Regions from separate parts of the Krasilnikovia sp. MM14-A1259 genome, predicted to be linked through region 1. Evidence: riboswitches for the same ligand, from Rfam matches in the RefSeq annotation. Region 1 holds a riboswitch; the other holds the start of a gene.
What was found. Region 1 has a riboswitch for cobalamin ahead of ACMCNK_RS08160 (VWA domain-containing protein). Riboswitches for the same ligand answer to the same signal wherever they lie in the genome.
Positions count from the first base shown of each region.

Region 1 (4,473 bases):
TTCGCCGGCTCTGCCAGGCCGCCGGGTCGGCGCGGGACCGCCTGGTACGCGGCGTCCCGGTGCAGGGCGGCCCGGTGCAGGGCGGCGCGCAGCGTCGCGGGCAGGTGCGGGGCACCGGCGAGGCGGCCGTGCGGCACCCGGGAGCCGACGACGCGCCCCCGCCGGGCGTACGCCGGGGAACGACGGCCCGCGTGACCGCCCTCCCCGCGCGCGGCGATCCGCAGCGTGCGCGGCCGGAACGCCGCACCGGCCTGCGCAGTCCCGGACGCACCGGGGCGGCGTGCCGCGGCGTCCTGCGCCGCGGGGGGCGGCTCCTCGGGCGAGGCCGCAGGGGCGGGGTCCCCGCCGCCCGATTGCACGGACGACGAGGCGTCCCCGGGCCTCGGGCCGTCCCCCGGAGGCGGGCCGCCTTTGGGCGGCGGGCCGTCTGTCGGAGGCGGGCCGCCTGTCGGAGGGGGACCGTCTGTCGGAGGCGGGCCGCCTGTCGGAGGCGGGCCGGCGCCGTCGGGCGGGGTGGGTGGCTCGTCATCACCCCCGGCCTGGGACAGGGCGTCGTCGAGCCGCTGCTCGTCCGTACCGGGCGGGTCGAGCGGGTCGCGCCGGCGCCGGTGCGGCAGGGCCAGCCGGGCCGCGTCCTTGACGTCGGCCACGGTCACCCGGTCCCGTCCGTGCCAGGCGGCCAGAGCCACCGCACACCGGGCCACCACGATGTCGGCGCGCATGCCGTCGACGCCGTACGCGAGGCACACGCGGGCGATCCGGTCCAGTTCGGCGTCGGGTAGCACCACGCCGGGCAGCGCGGCGCGAGCCGCGGCGATGCGGTCCGCGAGTGCCCGCTCGGCGTCCGCGAACCGGGCCGCGAACCCTCCCGGGTCGGCCTCGTACGCGAGCCGCCGCCGCACCACCTCGGCGCGCTGCCCGGCGTCGCGGGGCGCCGCGACCGTGACCACCAGCCCGAACCGGTCGACGAGCTGGGGGCGGGGTTCGCCCTCCTCGGGGTTCATGGTGCCGACCAGCAGGAAGCGGGCCGCGTGCTTGACCGACACGCCGTCGCGTTCCACGTGTGCCCGGCCCATCGCGGCCGCGTCCAGCAGCAGGTCCACGAGGTGGTCCGGGAGCAGGTTGACCTCGTCGACGTACAGGGCGCCGCGGTGGGCGGCGGCCAGCAGCCCCGGCTCGTACGCCTTGACCCCGTCGGCGAGGGCGCGCTGGATGTCCAGCGTCCCGACGACCCGGTCCTCGGTGGCGCCGACGGGCAGCTCCACCAGGGTGGCGGGCCGGTGCCCGTGCGGGGCCTGCGCCTCGTGCGGGCCGTCCGGGCAGTCGGGGTCGGGTCCGGCCGGGTCGCACGCGAAACGGCACCCGCGCACGACGTCGACCTCGGGCAGCAGCGCGGCCAGCGCGCGGACCACGGTCGACTTGGCGGTGCCCTTCTCGCCGCGGACCAGGACGCCGCCCACGGCCGGGGACACCGCGGTGAGCAGCAGGGCGAGCCGCAGGTCGTCGAGGCCGACGACGGCGGAGAACGGGTACGCAGGCAGCACGCGGCATTTCCCTTCCGCGGGTGTCCACGCCCGCGCATCCTCAAGGTACGAGCGGCCGGAGTCTCCTGGCTCCCGGATCGGCGCTGTCCGCGGCCTTCCGGCCGTCTCCAGCCGTGGCGTCGTCGCGGGTCACTCCCCGGTCACAGTGGCGGGACCGCCCCGGTTTCGCACCGGGTTCCTCCGCTACCGCTCGTCGGCCATGCTTTCCTACCACGGCGCCCGGCGTCAACGTGACGTGACGCTCCACGCCGCACCTCAGGGCCGGTCCAGTTCGGAGAGCAGGTCCGTCACGGCGAATGCGGCGCGTTCGACGAGGGGCCGTCGGCGGCGGTAGAGCGCGGCGGCGTCCGGGTCGGGCCGGGTGGGTTCTGCGGTGCCGACGAGTTCGGCCGCCCGGTCCAGGTCGGGCAATGCGCCGAGGGCGTACCAGCCGAGCAGGCAGGCGCCGAGCGCGGTGCCGCCGGCGGTGTCGGCGACCGCGACCGGCAGGTCCAGGGTGGCGGCGAGCACGCTCGCCCACACCGGGGAGGCGAGGGCGCCGCCGGTGGCCCGTACCTCGGTGATCGTGACGCCCTCGTCGGTGCAGGTGTCCCGGACCAGGGCGAGCTGCTGGCAGACTCCTTCGACCGCCGCGCGGACGAGGTGGCCGCGGCCGTGCTCGCGGCGCAGTCCCAGGTACGCCCCGCGCAGCCCGGACCTCCACCACGGCGCCCGCTCCCCCAGCAGGTACGGCAGGCAGATCAGGCCGTCGCTGCCCGCCGGTACGCCGCCCGCCTCCGCCAGCAGCGCAGCGTCACGAAGATCGGCGTCGGTGGGCATCTGCTCCCCGGGCCGGCCCGTGAGCGCCTGCCCGGCCCAGCGCACCACCGATCCGGCGTTGTTGACGGCGCCGCCGATGACCCAGCGGTCCTCGGTGAGCGCGTAGCAGAACAGCCGGCCCGCCCGGTCCACCGCGGGCGCACGCACGGCCGTACGGATCGCGCCGCTGGTGCCCAGCGACACCGCCGCGGCCCCGGGGGCGGTGGCGCCCGCGCCGAGGTTGGCCAGCGGCCCGTCGGCGGCGCCGACGATCAGCGGGGTGGCCGGTGGCAGCCCGGCGGCGGCCGCGACGTCGGGGCGCAGCGTGAGCCGGTGGGTGGTGGCTACGACCTCGGCCAGTTGCCCGGCGCGCACCCCGGCGATCTCGAGTGCCGTGGGGTCCCAGCGGCGCCGGTGGATGTCGTAGAGCCCGGTGCCTGAGGCGATCGAGAGGTCGACGAGCGCGGGCCCGCCGGCGAGGACGCCCAGGACGGTCTCCTTCGCGCCGCCCCAGCGTGGGGTGTCGTGCAGCGTCGCCGGCTGCGTGTCGCGCCACCAGGCCAGCTTGGCGAGCGGCGACATCGGATGCACCGGCGTGCCGGTGCGGGCCTGCAACTCCCGGGCGTGTCCCGCCGCGGCGATCGCGTCGCATTGCGCGGCGGCACGGCCGTCGGCCCAGGTGATCAGCGGGCCGAGGGGACGGCCGCCGGCGTCCATTGCGACGAGCCCGTGCAGGAACGCGCTGAGGCTGACCGCGACGACCCGGTCGCCGCGGTCGCGGGCCTGGCGGGCCACGTCGGTCAGGGCGCGTACGGCGGCGGCGCCGAGCGCACCCGGGTCCAGTTCGGCACGGCCCGGGGCGGGTACGGACAGCGGATAGTGGACGCCGGCGCGGGCCCGCACCTCGCCGCCGGGGCCGGCCGTGACGGCCTTGGTGGCGGTGGTGCCGGTGTCGATGCCGAGGACCACATCCATGGGTACGGTCAGTGCCGCAGGCGTTGCGCGTACGCGGCCCGCAGGTCGTCCCAGCCGTACGCGAGCGCGTCGCGGCCGCGGATGACGCCGACCGGGGTGCCGTCGAGCAGCCGCGCGAGGACGGCGATGCACAGGTGCCAGCCCGCGGCGACCATGGCGTCCATCTCCGGCTGGGCCAGGGTGTGCCGCAGGGTGAGCCGGGTGCCGGCGCCGTCCGGGTCGAGTTCCCAGCGCAGCCGGTCCGCGCCCCACGTGTACTCCAGCACGCGCGGAGCCTCGGCGCGCACCACGGTGGCGGGCTGGTCCGCCCGGGTGTCCCCGTCGATCATGGTGAGTGTGGTGTCGCCGGGCTCGGCGAGGTCGCGGGCGGCGGCGAACGGCGCCCACTGGTCGATCTCGGCGGGGTCGGTCAGGGCGCGCCACACCCGGTCGGGCGGGTGCTTCAGGTCACGGATGAACACGAGCGTCCAGGTGTCGCCGTCGGGCACGACGGTCGCGTCGGCGGGCGGACCCGCGTCGAAGTCGGTCGTACGCATCACTCCTCCTCGCGATCGAGATGGCGTTCGAGCGCGTCCAGGTGGTTGGTCCACAGCGCACGGTACGGCGCCAGCCAGGCGTCCAGGGCCTGGAACCGCTCCGGTTCCAGGTGGTAGATGCGCTGCTGCGCGGCCGCCCGGCAGGTGACGAACCCGGCGTCGCGCAGCACCCGGAGGTGCTTGGAGACCGCGGGCTGGCTCATCTTGAGCGCGCCGACCAGGGCGCCGACGCTGTGGTCGGCGTGGCGCAGCCGGTCGAGGATGCGGCGGCGGGCCGGATCCGCCAGCACGGCGATGGCGTCCACGGGCACGAGCCCGACTATTCCACTCCCGTTATATAACCGTCAAGGCAAGCAACGGCCGCCGAACGCCGAACGCACACCGCCCCGCCGGCCGAAGCCGACGGGGCGGACGAGCGAGCGGGATCAGCGCTTGCTGATCGGGACGAACTCGCGCTCCGGCGAACCGGTGTAGAGCTGACGGGGACGGCCGATCTTGGTGGTCGGGTCCGCGTTCATCTCCCGCCACTGGGCGATCCAGCCCGGCAGGCGGCCCAGCGCGAACAGCACCGTGAAGAGATTCGTCGGGAAGCCCATGGCCTTGTAGATCAGGCCGGTGTA
Region 1 is NZ_BAAGAJ010000002.1:1,889,284-1,893,756, forward strand. Features, by position in the region: gene ACMCNK_RS08160 (VWA domain-containing protein) at 1-1,544, opposite strand, end outside; cobalamin riboswitch at 1,603-1,725, opposite strand; gene ACMCNK_RS08165 (gluconokinase) at 1,800-3,317, opposite strand; gene ACMCNK_RS08170 (SRPBCC family protein) at 3,326-3,853, opposite strand; gene ACMCNK_RS08175 (ArsR/SmtB family transcription factor) at 3,853-4,164, opposite strand; gene ACMCNK_RS08180 (citrate synthase) at 4,279-4,473, opposite strand, start outside.

Region 2 (4,473 bases), 160 kb from region 1:
GCGCACGGCGATCCAGGCCCTGCTCACCGACTCAGGCACGGGCCCGAGCGACGTGGTGGTGGACCGGGCGTTCGCCGACTTCCGTACGCGGCTGGCCGGCGCGTACCGGGTACGGCCGCCGGTCCCGTTCCCCGGCGTGCCGGAGGTGATCGCACAGCTGCGGGCCGCCGGCGTCAAGGTTGCACTCTCCACCGGCTTCGACCGCGGGACGACCGACTCGCTGCTCGCATCGATCGGCTGGACCGCGCGTATCCTGGACGCGGTCGTCTGCATCGACGACGTGACCGTCGGCCGGCCGGCCCCTTTCATGATCTTCCACGCGATGGAGGTGACCGGCGTCGAAGACGTACGCCGGGTGCTCGTCGCTGGCGACACCGTGCGGGATGTGCAGGCCGGCCGGAACGCGGGAGCCGCCCTCGTCGTCGCCGTACGCACCGGCGAGGTCCCCGCACAAACCCTGGCCGCAGCCGGTCCGACCCACCTCCTGGACGGCGTCGCGGACGTTCCCCGCCTGCTCACCGACCTCGGCCGACCGATCGGTCGCGCCTGACGGCCGCTCAGGCTGCGGCGCGGGTCCGACGCAGGCGTCGGGGAGGCATGCCGGCCGCAGCGTTCGGTGAATCCGGTCCGTGGCGGCGCAGCATGTCAGCGAGGACCCCTCTTCCGCCGGGTCCTCTCGAACCGTCCCACAGCGCCGGCGCACCGGCGACAGCCGCTTCCTGGACGGCAACGCGAGGGCTGGTCGAGCCGATCGTCGGGGTGTTCCGCGGCCGGTTCGCCCGGTCACCGCAGGTGCTGTAGGGCAACGTGTCCTCGGCGCTGGGCGGCGCCGCTGGGATGATCGCCGACGCCGCGCCGCGCCGGGCCATGCCGTGCGCACATGTGGCGACTGCGTGCCGACGCCGGAGCCGGTCCGGCGTCAGCAGTGGCAGGCGATACTCAGCCGCTGACCGTCACTGGTTCGCCCGTGTCGGCCCGCTGGGTGCGCGACCCGGCCAGGAGCCGCTCGGCCATCGGGGCGAAGACCAGGCCGATCGTGGCCCACCGGACCAAACTGGGCGCCGATCGAGTGCAGGCGGAGGTTGAACAGCAGGTCGGCGGGGAAACCGGGGAACACGATCCGGCCGGTGCCGTCGGTGAGCGGCGCCGGGGTTTCGGTGGTTTGGTGGTTGGGCTTGTTGGCGGCCAGGTCCCCGAACGACCGCAGGATCAGCATCACCACCGCGGTGGCCGCGATGAACACCATGTCGTTGCATTCCGGCTCGCCGTGCACCAGCACGTCCAGGCCGACTGTCTCCCGCAGTCGGAATACCACCACAGACCGACCGCACGGCGACCGATCTTGTATCTACCGCTGGGAAGTGATAGCCCAGCAAGGACAACATGTTGTGTCCGTTGGTGGGGGCTGTGCGGCCTGCCCCGGACCCGGTCGATACAGTTCCCCTGCCGCGGTGTTCGGGAAGCCGGTGCGATTCCGGCGTGGTCCTCGCCACTGTGACCAGGAAGTGGGCTCCTTCGCTGTCGCCACTGGACCGTCCGGTCTGGGAAGGCTGAAGAAACCCGCGATGATCTGGGAGCCAGGAGACCGGCCGCGGCGCCGAATGTCTACCCCCACGAGCGATGGGGAAAAGGAGTTCGCCGCCATGCCGCGTTCTGCCCTGCCACGACCCACCGACGGTCCCGGCACCTGCCCGCCCGCGCCGCGCCGGTCTGCCACACCCCGCGGGGTCGTCTCGGGCCCAGTGCGCCGATGACCAGCCCACACACCGTCGATGCGAAGCAGCCGGCGACGCACACCGTGGCCGGGCTGATCGCCTGCCGCGGCTGCTGCTGCGGAAACCCCGCCAAGCATCCCGGCCTCGACCACGACGGCGAACTCCGCGCCCTGCACCAGATCGCCGCGGACAACCCCGACACGGTCCGGCTGAGCACCAGCGACTGCCTCGGCCCCTGCGAATACGCCAACATCATCGTCGTTCGGCCCTCACCCGACGGACGCCGCGCAGGCGGCCGTCCCGTCTGGCTCGCGCGCCTCGACGCGCACGCCCTGCGTACCCTGCAAGCCTGGCTCAACGCGGGCGGACCGGGCCTGGCGGACATCCCCGAGTACCTGGCCCTGCACCGGATCCACCCCTCGCGTACCGGCACCACCAGCGAGGGCAACTCCATGCTCTAGGCAACCGACAAGGCCGCCTCCATGTCATGCGATGCGATCGGCGCTGGAAGGGTACGGTGCATCCCTTCCCGCAGGCGTCACGTGCGGTCACCGGATGGCGACTGGGCGAACCGCCCATCTCCGTACGAGAACGGGGCGATGATGAGGCGGTGAAGCCTGCCCTCCTCGCGGCGCTCCTGGGCGTCTCTCTGTCCAGCTGCACGTACGGGCAGGGTGGAGTCGTGACCGGGCAGCCGCTGCCATCAGGCTCGCAGCCTGCTGACGCCTGCGCCTCACCGAACGTGGCAGCCATGGCAGGCAAGCCGTTGACAGCTGCAGTAGCCGCAAATCCGGGCCTGTCCGGGATGTCGGACGGACTCGACCGGGCCGGGCTGCGCACGCTCGATGGCATGCCCGCGCTGACCCTGTTCGCGACGTCCGACCAGTTTCTCGCGGCTTTCCCGTTCCGGCGTATCCCGCTGTTGTGGGACCACCCGGAGCAACTAGCCACGATGCTCAAGCAGGCTGCCATTGCGGAACGCCTGGAGCCGGGCCAACTGCGCGGCGCGCATACGACCATGGCCGGCACCCAGGCCATCGTTACCACCGACTCCGGCGGCTTCCGCGTCAACGGCGTGAAGGTGGTGTGCCGGCAGCTCGACATCACCAACGCGGCGGTGTACATCGTCGACGAGTTGGTACCCCAGCGTTAGTCACGAGGCCGTCGCCGAGGTGAGCTGGTTATGGCCGTCGACCGCCATCGGTATGATCTTGATCATGGGACTTGAGGCATACCTGCAGTACGAGTGCACCTTTCGGCCAGGAGGAACACCCTCATGGATCACCGAGATGCAGCAACTCGTGCGCATGGGTGGTCTCATGGATCAACACGGCGTTCCCTCGCTGACGTTCAGGGTTCTCGGCCAGCAAGGGGTCGAGGACCGCACGGTCCACCGCGCTCAGACGGAGCAGGCCAGCGTTCAGATGCAGCATCTGTGGCAGTTGTGCCTGGCCTGTCCGGTGAGTAATCGGCAGGCCGCGCCAGGTTGTCACGCGAGGCTGGACTACCCGGTCGATGACTTGGCCTTGACAGTCCTGCGGGAGGCTCTGCTGGAGAACGCCGCGATGTTCACGCCGCCCGCCGACGGATTCGTCCGGACGCTGGTGCGGATGGGCTGGGACGGACGCCGGATGGAGCAGCTCGTCCGCCAGCTGGGAGCAGAACCGAGCCCGGTCGGGTCGGCGCCGGTCCCATTCGACCTCGATGGCAGAACGGTGAACGTCACGCCGTACATGGTTCTGGAACACCTGTGCTTCCGGGACCGACTCGATCCGTCCGAGACGCTCGTCGTCGGTACCTGGTACGGATGGTTCCACACGGCCCTGGGCAACCGGATAGCCGAGAGTCCCGACCCGAATGCTGCTGCCCGGGAGCTCTTCGGCAACTCAGCTTCGCTTGGTGGACTCGCCGCGCTCGGTCAACTAATCCGTCACGCCAACCAGCACGGTCTCGGACTACTCCTCGACGGCTGATCGGATGTGCATGCCGGCTGTCGTCCTGAGCGACAGGTCAACCTGTCGCTCAACACCCGGCTCCCGTTCTCGCCGACGAAATCACTCGCCAACTCCATCGAAAATCGGAATGTGCGCAGAGGCGCCAGAGGGTCACGCCCTTGTCCCAGTCCCGCTAGAGGAACCGTGCTCTGTATGAAGCTGGCTACACCTTGAATCGGCCGACCAGAGTCCGCAGTTCGCTGGCGAGGTCGGACAGTTCGTTCGCGGTCTGGTGGGATTCGCCGACGCCGAGGTAGGTGTCCTGGGCGGCCTTGGCCACTCCCGTGATGGTGTCGGTGATGTTGGCGGCGCCGACGGCGGCTTCGGCGACGTTGCGGCCGATTTCGCTGGTGGTGGCGGTCTGTTCCTCCACCGCCGAGGCGATGGTGTTCGAGTAGGCGTTGATCCGTTCGATGACATGCGTGATCTCACCGATCGCCGCGACCGCGGCGCCGGTGTCCGTCTGGATGACGTTGATCCGGTTGGAGATCTCGTCGGTGGCCTTGGCGGTCTCCTGAGCCAGGTCCTTGACCTCGGAGGCGACCACGGCGAAGCCTTTGCCGGCCTCGCCCGCGCGGGCGGCCTCGATGGTGGCGTTGAGCGCCAGCAGGTTGGTCTGCTCGGCGATCGAGGTGATCACCTTGACGATGTCGCCGATCTCGGCGGATGAGGTGCCGAGCTTGTCCATGGTGGTGTTGGCGGCCTGGGCGACCGCGACGGCGTCGTGGGCGATCCCGGCGGCGTCCGTGGCGCTGCCCGCGATC
Region 2 is NZ_BAAGAJ010000002.1:2,052,063-2,056,535, reverse strand. Features, by position in the region: gene ACMCNK_RS08895 (phosphonatase-like hydrolase) at 1-550, shown strand, start outside; gene ACMCNK_RS08890 (hypothetical protein) at 920-1,279, opposite strand; cobalamin riboswitch at 1,433-1,609, shown strand; gene ACMCNK_RS08885 ((2Fe-2S) ferredoxin domain-containing protein) at 1,751-2,176, shown strand; gene ACMCNK_RS08880 (fasciclin domain-containing protein) at 2,398-2,868, shown strand; gene ACMCNK_RS08875 (hypothetical protein) at 3,005-3,688, shown strand; gene ACMCNK_RS08870 (methyl-accepting chemotaxis protein) at 3,873-4,473, opposite strand, start outside.
Region 2: another riboswitch for cobalamin. It lies ahead of ACMCNK_RS08885 ((2Fe-2S) ferredoxin domain-containing protein); the one in region 1 lies ahead of ACMCNK_RS08160 (VWA domain-containing protein).